DNA from 3 places in the Janthinobacterium sp. GW822-FHT07H11 genome. Region 1 is predicted to be linked to each of the others. Evidence: predicted binding sites of a transcription regulator. Region 1 holds the regulator's gene; each other region holds the start of a gene.
The links. Region 1 encodes sigma-54, which starts transcription at its own class of promoters, with help from an activator protein. Its sites were predicted from a motif close to TGGCANGNAANCTGCTTT; they were not measured.
Positions count from the first base shown of each region.

Region 1 (3,256 bases):
GCGCCCGCCTGGCCCTGGCATGGCGCCGCCAGCGCCTTGACGGCCACCGGCAAGCCTTCGCCCGGCGTCGAGTCGAACAGCGCCAGCAGCGCCCCCATCTGCGCCTCGGGCAGGTACACATCGGCCAGCCCCGTGTACAGGGCATCGGCCGCGCCGATCGTCAGCCCCGTCAAGCCCAGGTACAGGCCCAGCCGGCCCGGCAGGCGGGACAGGAAATAACTGCCGCCCACGTCGGGGAACAGGCCGATATTGACTTCCGGCATGGCCATGCGCGTGCGGTCCGTGACGATGCGCAAGCGGTTGCCGGGGCCTGCCTGGGCCACGCCCATGCCGCCGCCCATCACGACGCCATCCATCACGGCAATATACGGTTTCGGATAGAAATGAATTAAATGATTTAAAGCATATTCTTCTGTAAAGAAATCTTCCAGCAGCGCGCTGCCACCCTGCGGCGTGGCCAGGCCCGCGTCGTAAAAGAAACGGATGTCGCCACCGGCGCACAGGGCTTTTTCGCTGCTCGATCGTATCACCACGGCGTCCACCTGCGGGTCGTCGCGCCAGGCCAGCAGGGCGGCGCTCAGGGCACGCACCATCTCCAGCGACAGCGAATTCAAGGCTTTCGGGCGGTCGAGCACGATATGGCCCGTGCGGTGGCGGATGGAGGTCTGGACGAAGTCGCTCATGGCAGAAGGGAAAGAAGTGAGGATGGCGCATTCTAGCGCTTTCACCATGGGCATTGCGTTCCGCAGGACGCAAAAAAGGGCGCAATCTGCGCCCTTAGTTGATCACAACTGGGGGAAGCCGGTGGCCTTAGACGGCGACGACGGCGTCTTCCTCTGAGTTGTCTGGCAGATGCTTGATCGCCTCTTTACCGTGCCCTTGCACTTTGGTTTTGTATTTCATCACTTGCCTGTCGAGCTTGTCGATCAGGGTATCGATTGCGGCATACAAGTCGTGTGCCAGGCTTTCCACATAGACGGTCTTGCCACTCAGACGCAGGTTGACTTCGGCCTTTTGACGTTTTTCTTTCTCTTTGAGGTTATCCACGGTCAGAATCACGGCGATATCGATGACTTGATCGAAATGACGTTTCACGCGTTCCAGCTTCGTTTGTACGTATTCACGGATGGCTGGTGTCACTTCGAGATGATGTCCGCTGATGGTGAGATTCATACACACTCCTAAAGATGATCGGGTTCGTGCGGTGTCCATCGATTCCGGCCCGCAGAGGAACCGAAAAAACTACAAGCACTTACGCAGACTCACTGGCGGAATTTTCAACGCTTCCCGGTATTTGGCAACAGTACGTCGCGCAATCACCATGCCTTGTTCCCCCAGCATGTCCGCAATCTTACTGTCGGATAAAGGATTTTTAGGGTCTTCTGCTCCTGTCAGTTGCACGATCAATGCCCGTATCGCCGTCGACGATGCTTCACCCCCCGCTTCGGTGGCGACGTGGCTACCAAAGAAATATTTCAACTCAAACATGCCATGCGGGGTCAGCATGTACTTTTGGGTTGTTACCCGCGAGATAGTACTCTCGTGTAAACCCAGTGTATCAGCTATTTCACGGAGCACAAGGGGGCGCATGGCAACGGCGCCATGCGAGAAAAAGTTCTTTTGTCTTTCTACTATCGCCTGCGCCACGCGCAGGATGGTGTCGAAGCGCTGGCGCATGTTCTTGATCAGCCACTTGGCTTCCTGCAACTGCGCGCCCATGGCGCCTTCGCCCTTGCCCTGTTTCAATAAATTGGCGTACATGGCGTTCACGCGCAGGCGCGGCATGACGTCGTTGTTCAGGGTGACCTGCCAGCCATTGCGCGCCCGTTTGACGACCACGTCGGGCACCACGTAGTCGGACACGTCGGAAGCGAACACGGCGCCCGGATGCGGGTTGCACAGGCGGATCACCGTCTGCGCCTCGCGCAAGTCTTCCTCGTCGCAATCGAGGGCCTTTTTCAGCTTGTTGAAATCGCGCTGGGCAAACCAGGCCAGGTGCTTTTCCACGATGACGAGGGCCATGCGCCGCGTCACCAGGGCGACGTGCGGCAAGCGCTTGATCTGCAGCGCCAGGCATTCGGATGCATTGCGCGCGCCCACGCCCGGCGGATCGAAACTTTGCAGCAGCGACAGGGCCGTGCGCAGCTCGTCGGCGTCGATTTCCAGCTCTTCCGGCAGGCGCGCCAGGATGTCGTCGAGCGACTCTTCCAGGTAGCCGTTGTCATCGAGCGCGTCGATGATCAGCTCGACCAGCGCGCGGTCGCGCAACTCGAGCACCGTCACGCGCATCTGCTCCATCAGGTGCTCGCGCAGGGTGCAGTGATGGGCTTCCAGCTGCGGGCGCGCATCTTCGTCGTCGGGCGCCTTGCCCCGGCTCGCCTCGCTCCAGTCGCTGTCGCCGCCATCCATGGCGGGCGGGCTGTCGGCGCCGTCGCCGTCGAAGGTTTCCGCTTCGGCCGGCGCCGCAGGCGCTTCCTGGCCCGGCGGCTGGGGCGGCGCTTCGGCCGGCGCGGCCGTGGAGCTCAAGGCGCCGTCGGACAACAGGCGCAGCGAACGGTCGAGCGGATCGTCGAGGCGTTCGAGCAAGGGATTATCCGTCAGCAATTGCTCTAGTTCCTGGTGCAATTCCAGGGTCGATAATTGCAGCAGGCGTATCGATTGCTGCAACTGCGGCGTCAGTGCCAGATGCTGCGAAGTGCGCAGCTGCAATGATTGTTTCATTGGCTCACATGCGGAAATGTTCGCCCAGATAGACCCGGCGTACCGACTCGTTCGCGATGATGTCGTCGGGGCGTCCCGACGCCAGCACCGAGCCCTGGTTGATGATGTAGGCGCGGTCGCAAATACCGAGCGTCTCGCGCACATTATGATCGGTGATCAGCACGCCGATATTGCGCTCTTTCAAGAAACGCACGATGCGCTGGATCTCGATCACGGCGATCGGATCGACGCCGGCAAACGGCTCGTCGAGCAGCACGAAACGCGGATCGGTGGCCAGCGCGCGGGCGATTTCCACGCGGCGGCGCTCGCCGCCCGACAGGGACAGCGCCTGGTTTTCGCGCAGTTTTTCAATCTGCAAGTCGGCCAGCAATTTATCCAGGCGCTCCTCGATCTCGGCCTTCTTCAGGGGGCGGCCTTCGACGGTCTGGATTTCCAGCACGGCGCGGATATTGTCCTCCACCGTCAGCTTGCGGAACACGGACGCTTCCTGCGGCAGGTAGGACAGGCCCATCTGCGCGCGGCGGTGGATCGGCAG
Region 1 covers NZ_CM179507.1:902,626-905,881, reverse strand. The annotation lists gene AC3RCJ_RS04015 (enoyl-CoA hydratase/isomerase family protein) at 1-683, opposite strand, end outside; gene hpf (ribosome hibernation-promoting factor, HPF/YfiA family) at 811-1,173, opposite strand; gene AC3RCJ_RS04005 (RNA polymerase factor sigma-54) at 1,243-2,721, opposite strand; gene lptB (LPS export ABC transporter ATP-binding protein) at 2,726-3,256, opposite strand, start outside.

Region 2 (3,256 bases), 290 kb from region 1:
TTTATCCGCAAGTCGCGGGTACAGCCGCCTTCACGCTTCGCACGCGCCTTGCTGCGCTGCGCCATGACGGCCGGCGCGTTTAGGCGCACCATGGGCACTTGCCGGCAAAGAACACAACCTTGCGATGGCCGGCTTTCCTACCTGGGGAACCATCATGTCCGCACACACTTACAAATTGATCGAGCTGGTCGGCACATCGACCGAAAGCAGCGACCAGGCGATACGCGATGCCATTGCCAAGGCGGCCCTGACGGTCAAGCATATGGACTGGTATGCAGTGACCGAATCGCGCGGCCATATCGTCGATGGCAAGGTGGCGCACTTCCAGGTCACGCTGAAGGTCGGCTTCCGGCTAGAGTAAGGCAGGCGGCGCGCTCAACGCCGCCCAGGCACGCCCCGGCTTTGCAGCCACTCCCGGCCGCCGGCTTCCAGCGCGGCCTCGATCACCTGTTCCGGCAAGCTGTACACGGTTGCCCAACTGGCGCGACCGTCCTGCGTGTTGGCGGGGAAACTGTGCGTTTCAATCGGCCAGTGATATTTGCGTTTTAAGGCCTTGACGATGGCGGCCAGCGAGACGCGGCCTTGCAGCGGCTCGGCGCCGGACTGGTCGCGGTTCGACAGCAGCACGGCCAGGACCTGGCCGCGGCCCGTGCGCGCGCCGGGGAAGGTAGGGGTTTTGTTTGCCATCGCCCATTTTAACGGGCATGCGATGCGCCAGCTATCGGCAGCATTGCTGATGCAGCGCAAGGCTGACACGGACATCCCGGGCAACAATAAAGGTTTCAGATTTCTGCCCGGCGCGCCAGCGCCCCTCTGGCAGCCTGGGGCACCAACAAGGGGCACAGGAGAGCATCATGTACAGCCTGAATATACAAGCCATGCAATGGCAGCCCGTTGCCGACATTTCCGCCGTCAATCCCCTGCTGCCCGACGACGTGGCCTGCTTTCGCGAGCTGCGCGACGTGCTGCAGCGCTACGGCGCGCTGGACCGCTTCGGCATCGCCCTGATCCACCGTCATTTCGATATTGCCGACGATGAAGAACTGATGGAATACACGGATGCCGAACGGCGCACCCTGACAGTCAAACCTGTCAAGAAAAGCGACATCGACTGGGCCCATACCACCATCACCAACTGGAAGCTGACCGAAGGCGACGAAGTGGCGCGCATCGGCTGCGGCTGCGCGCGCAACGCGGGCGGGCACCTCGGCTATCACCGCGGCACCTGAAGCGCGTTGCGCGGCCCGTGGCGGCCGGTAACGGCCCGGCACGGGCGGGCGGCAAGCGGCGTCGGCCTTTCTTACACTTGCGCCTTTCCAGTCCAGCCCGGTTTCTGCAAGTCATTGATTCGATATTCTTTTTTTGCGTGGCACGCAAGCTGCTTATCCAAGTCTACGAGATGAATCCAGGCAATTCCTGCTGGATTCTTATCCCCCGGATTTTCCGAGACCGACCACGATAATGAGGCTGCGATGAACATCGATCACACACGAAACAAGACCCTGGGCTGGCTGGGCGCCCTGGCGGCGGCCGGCTGGCTGGCCAGCGGCCAGGCACAGGCAGGCGCATATGGCCTGGCCGTCAATGAACTGAATAATTTCCGCATCACCACCAGCGCCGGCGCGCTATCGCTGGCAGGCGCCAACCGCAATGCCAGCGACAGCGCCTTTTTCGAAGGCGGCGCGGCTGTCAATCCGCGCGCCGTCAATACGGGGCCCGCAGCCAATGCCGATGTGCTGCAAGTGTGCTCGGGCGGCGGTTGCAGTGGCTTGCCGCAAAACCATTATGCGCCCACCAGCGCGCTGGAATTCGCGCGCGGCGACGCGCACGCCTTCGGCAACATGCTCAATGGCGGCGCCAGCGTGAGTGCCGTTTCTGAAGCGCAGCGCAACACCATAGGGGCCGCCTCGTCCACGGCCGGCGACACGCTCACCGGCTCCATCAACCTGACCCTGTCGAGCGCCGGCTTCATCACCTTCAGCTTCATGGGACGGCGCGACTTGCGCACCAGCGTGACGACGATGGGCGACAAGTCGAACGTGTCGATCATGGATATCTTCAATATCTCGTGCAATGCGGCCAGCCCCGCCGGCTGCCTGTCCCGCGCGAATGCCGATGGCGTGATCTTCCAGTTCGCGCCCGACGGCGACGCCAACAATGGCAGCGATATCAATGGCAACCATGGCGCGGGCAGCCTGGACCCGTTCAGCCTGAACATGACGGCCGGCACCAACGACCCGGCCACCTCGCGCGCCTTCACCAACGGCTACGCGCAGTTTTCGCTGACGTCGAACTTCGCCTTGCCGGCCGGCAGCTATACGCTGAACTTTTCCAAGTCCACGCGCACCGATATCGTCGTGATCGATCCTGCCGTGGTACCCGTGCCCACCACGCTGCTCTTGCTGGGCACGGGGCTGGCGGCGCTGGCATTCACGCGCCGCCGGCAGCCCGGCCAGTCCAGCTGAACGCAAGGCGGGCAGGCCAGGCACGCCGCCGACGGGCGCCGCATGCCTGGCCTGCTCATGGCCAGCTCCAGCGGATCGATGCCCGGGCCGCCGCGACGGGCGTGCACACCTGGCGCCTATCGCAGTAGGTGAATGCCTCCGCTGGCATAGGGTCGCTACGGGAATCGTCCCTCACTTGACGATCATGGAGTTGCGCACGCTGCTGACCCCCTTCACGTCCCGCGCCACGGCCACCGCCTTGTTGATGTCGTCGCGCGAGCTGACAAAACCGCTCAGCTGCACGGTTCCCTTGAAGGTTTCCACGTTGATTTCACGCGCCTTCAATTGCGGATCATCGACCAGCGCGGCCTTGACCTTGGTCGTGATGACGGCGTCGTCGATGTATTCACCGGCCCCTTCCCGCTTCGGCGTCGAGGCGCATGCGCTCAACACCAGCAATACGATGGCCATCAGGCCCGCTGCACGTTTCATGTCATCCCCCTGTGCTCGCTTGACCGCATGGCCGACGGCCACGCACGCCACAGCTATTTTCTACCGCCCCCTGGCCAGCCATTTGAGCTGGAACAAGTGTGCGCCAGGGAGACGGGGGCGTGGCATCAAGGCCGCGGCAGCGCGGCTCAGCCCAGCCGCGCCAGGGCCTTGCGCGCCAGTTGCAGCTGCTGCAGATAATAGCGGTGCAATACCACGGGGTCGCTGAGGTCGCGTCCCAGTATCAGGCGCAGCTCGCTGGCGGGGCAGTCGGCGGCCACGGTTTCCACCTGCGTCCCCAGTTGGCGCGCCAGCAGGCGGGC
Region 2 covers NZ_CM179507.1:611,420-614,675, reverse strand. The annotation lists gene AC3RCJ_RS02720 (dodecin) at 155-361, shown strand; gene AC3RCJ_RS02715 (hypothetical protein) at 376-687, opposite strand; gene AC3RCJ_RS02710 (hypothetical protein) at 855-1,229, shown strand; gene AC3RCJ_RS02705 (EDSAP-1 family PEP-CTERM protein) at 1,473-2,465, shown strand; gene AC3RCJ_RS02700 (BON domain-containing protein) at 2,637-2,936, opposite strand; gene AC3RCJ_RS02695 (LytR C-terminal domain-containing protein) at 3,083-3,256, opposite strand, start outside.
Region 2: AC3RCJ_RS02705 (EDSAP-1 family PEP-CTERM protein) is a predicted target of sigma-54. The motif match lies at 1,368-1,385, and genes of this name have one in related genera.

Region 3 (3,256 bases), 2.6 Mb from region 1:
CGGCACTGAACATTAAACCATTTCCCTGGCCGCCGATTTGGCGCATACTATCAGGAGCATAGCCACTGCCGCCAGGGAGCTCAGGTGAATATTGCCCCGGATCATCAACAAGCGCGACCGCATGCGCCCATGCGCGCGCAGCGCCTGCTTGCCATGCGCGACGCCGTGCTCGGCGAATGGGAACACCGGGTGCGCGCCAGCGTGCGCGGGGCCGACCAGCTGCTCACGCCCATCCTCATCAATACCCTGCCCGCCTTTTTCGACAATCTGGTCGAGGCGCTGATCCCCGGCCATCCGCGCAACAATGCCGCCAGCAACAGCAACGTGCCCGCCGTGCACGGCAATGAGCGCGCGCGCATGACCAATTACGGTCCGGAACAGGTGATCCAGGAATACCAGATCTTCCGCGACTGCTTCGCCGCCGTGGCCCACCAGGCCGGCGTGCCGCTGCGCCGCAAGGATTGGCGCGTCATCAACGAGTCGATCGACACGGGCATCCGCGAATCGATACGCGAATTTACCAACATGCATGAAAGCTTCCGGCGCCGCATCGCGGCCGGCCTGTCGCACGACATGCGCAATCCGCTGTCCGTCATTGCCACCAGCGCGCAACTGCTGATGCGGCCCGTGGCGGCGGAACGGGTGCCCGCGCTGGCGCATAAAATTGCCGAACACAGCCAGCGGCTCGACGCCATGATCGAGGAATTGCTCGACACCTTGAGCTACCGCGAAGGCCAGCGACTGCCGCTGGTGCTCGCCCGATTCGACATGCTGCCCCTCGTGCAGGCGGTCGCCAGCCAGGTCAATCTGCAGCATCCGGGCAAGTGCCGCGTCTCGGGGCAGCCGGTCATCGGCTGGTGGTGCGAAAATTCCGTGCGCCGGGCCATCGAAAACCTGGTCGGCAATGCCGTCAAGTATGGCAACGACGACCCCATCAGCCTGCACGTGGAAGACACGCATGAACGCATCATCGTCACCGTGCACAATGGCGGCCAGGCCATCGCGCCCGAGCAGACGGCCCGCATCTTCGACTACCTGCGCCGCGACAACCATGGCCCGGCGCCAGGCTGGGGCATCGGCCTGCCTTTCGTGCAGAACGTGGCCGAAAGCCATGGCGGCAGCATCGCCGTCGACAGTTCGCCCGAGACGGGCACCAGCTTCATCTTCGACCTGCCCGTCGATTGCCGGCCATTCGTGCCGTCCAGCAACTTGCCCGATACCGGCAATTAACGCACCAATACGGTGCGGATGACGGAGTTACGCCACAAAAGTGGTCATTTTTTACATGATTTCACGCACGCCGCATTGGCATGATTCCTGCTGAGCTATAGTCAGACCAAGGCTCAAGGGGAAATCACCACATGGCAAATTTTTTCAATGAAATGACTGCGGATGAAGTGGGGCCGGACAGCAAGGTACGCGAGCACTATCGTGAATTCGACAGCTGGCTGCGGCAGCAATCCCCCGACACCATCGCCCGCAAGCGGGCCGAAGCCGACCTGACCTTCCGCCGCGTCGGCATCACCTTTGCCGTCTACGGCGACGATGCGGGCACGGAGCGCCTGATACCGTTCGACACCATCCCGCGCATCATCCCCGCCGCCGAGTGGGCGCAGATGCAGACGGGCCTGGTACAGCGCGTGCAAGCCCTGAACATGTTCATCCATGATATTTATCATGAGCAGCGCATCATCAAGGCCGGCATCATTCCCGCCGAGCAAATCTACAAGAATGCCCAGTACCGCCCGGAAATGCAGGGCATCGCCGTCGCCTCCGACATTTACGCGCACATCGCCGGCGTCGACATCGTGCGCGCGGGCCAGGGCGAATTCTATGTACTGGAAGACAATTTAAGGGTGCCGTCCGGCGTCTCCTACATGCTGGAAGACCGCAAGATGATGATGCGGCTGTTCCCGGAACTGTTCGCGCGCAACCGCATCGCCCCCGTCGACCATTACCCGGACATGCTGCTCGATAACCTGCGCTCCGTCGCCCCGATGGGCGTGGACGACCCGACGGTGGTGGTCATGACGCCGGGCATGTACAACTCCGCCTACTTCGAGCACGCCTTCCTGGCCCAGCAGATGGGCGTGGAACTGGTCGAGGGCAAGGATTTGTTTGTCAACGACAATTCCGTCTACATGCGCACCACGCGCGGGCCGAAGAGGGTCGACGTGATCTACCGCCGGGTCGACGACGATTTCCTCGATCCGCTGGCCTTCCGCTCGGACTCGTCCCTGGGCGTGCCGGGCCTGCTGTCCGTCTACCGCGCGGGAAGGGTCACCCTGGCCAACGCCATCGGCACGGGCGTGGCCGACGACAAGTCGATCTATCCTTTTGTTCCCGACATGATCAAGTTCTACCTGTCGCAAGAACCTATTCTGAACAACGTGCCGACCTACCAGTGCCGCAAGGCGGCCGACCTGTCCTATGTGCTGGCCAATTTGCCGGCACTGGTGGTCAAGGAAGTGCATGGCGCGGGCGGCTACGGCATGCTGGTGGGACCGGCCGCCACGCGCGCGCAGATCGAGGATTTCCGCCGGCGCCTGCTGGCCAATCCGGGCGGCTACATCGCCCAGCCGACCTTGGCCCTGTCGGCCTGCCCCACCTACGTGGAATCGGGCATTGCGCCGCGCCATATCGACCTGCGCCCGTTCGTGCTGTCCGGCAAGACCATCTCCATGGTGCCCGGCGGCCTGACCCGCGTGGCGCTCGGTGAAGGCTCGCTGGTGGTCAACTCCTCGCAAGGGGGCGGCACCAAGGATACCTGGGTACTCGAAGCCACATTATCAGAAGAAAAAGCAGCTTTTGCAGGAGAGAAAACATGCTGAGCCGCACCGCCGATCATTTGTTCTGGATGGCCCGCTACACGGAGCGCGCCGAAAACACGGCCCGCATGCTGGACGTCAACATGCAGACGGCCATGCTGCCCCAGTCCGAGCACGATGCGGAACAGGGCTGGCGCGCCACCCTGGGCATTTCCGAACTGCAAAGCGCCTACGACCACCAATATGGCCGCTTCCACATGCGCGACGTGCTCGATTTCATGGTGCGCGACCCGAACAACCCGTCTTCCATCCTGGCCTGCCTGACGGGCGCGCGCGAAAACGCCCGCGCCGTGCGCGGCACCCTGACGACGGAAGTGTGGGAAATCCAGAACGCCACCTGGCTCGACATGCAGAAGCGCCTGAAAAGCAATCTGCTGGAAGCGGACCCCAGCGCCTTCTTCGAATGGGTCAAGTACCGCTCGCACCTG
Region 3 covers NZ_CM179507.1:3,497,513-3,500,768, reverse strand. The annotation lists gene AC3RCJ_RS15405 (hypothetical protein) at 1-16, shown strand, start outside; gene AC3RCJ_RS15400 (sensor histidine kinase) at 85-1,230, shown strand; gene AC3RCJ_RS15395 (circularly permuted type 2 ATP-grasp protein) at 1,362-2,831, shown strand; gene AC3RCJ_RS15390 (alpha-E domain-containing protein) at 2,825-3,256, shown strand, end outside.
Region 3: AC3RCJ_RS15395 (circularly permuted type 2 ATP-grasp protein) is a predicted target of sigma-54. The motif match lies at 1,307-1,324, and genes of this name have one in related genera.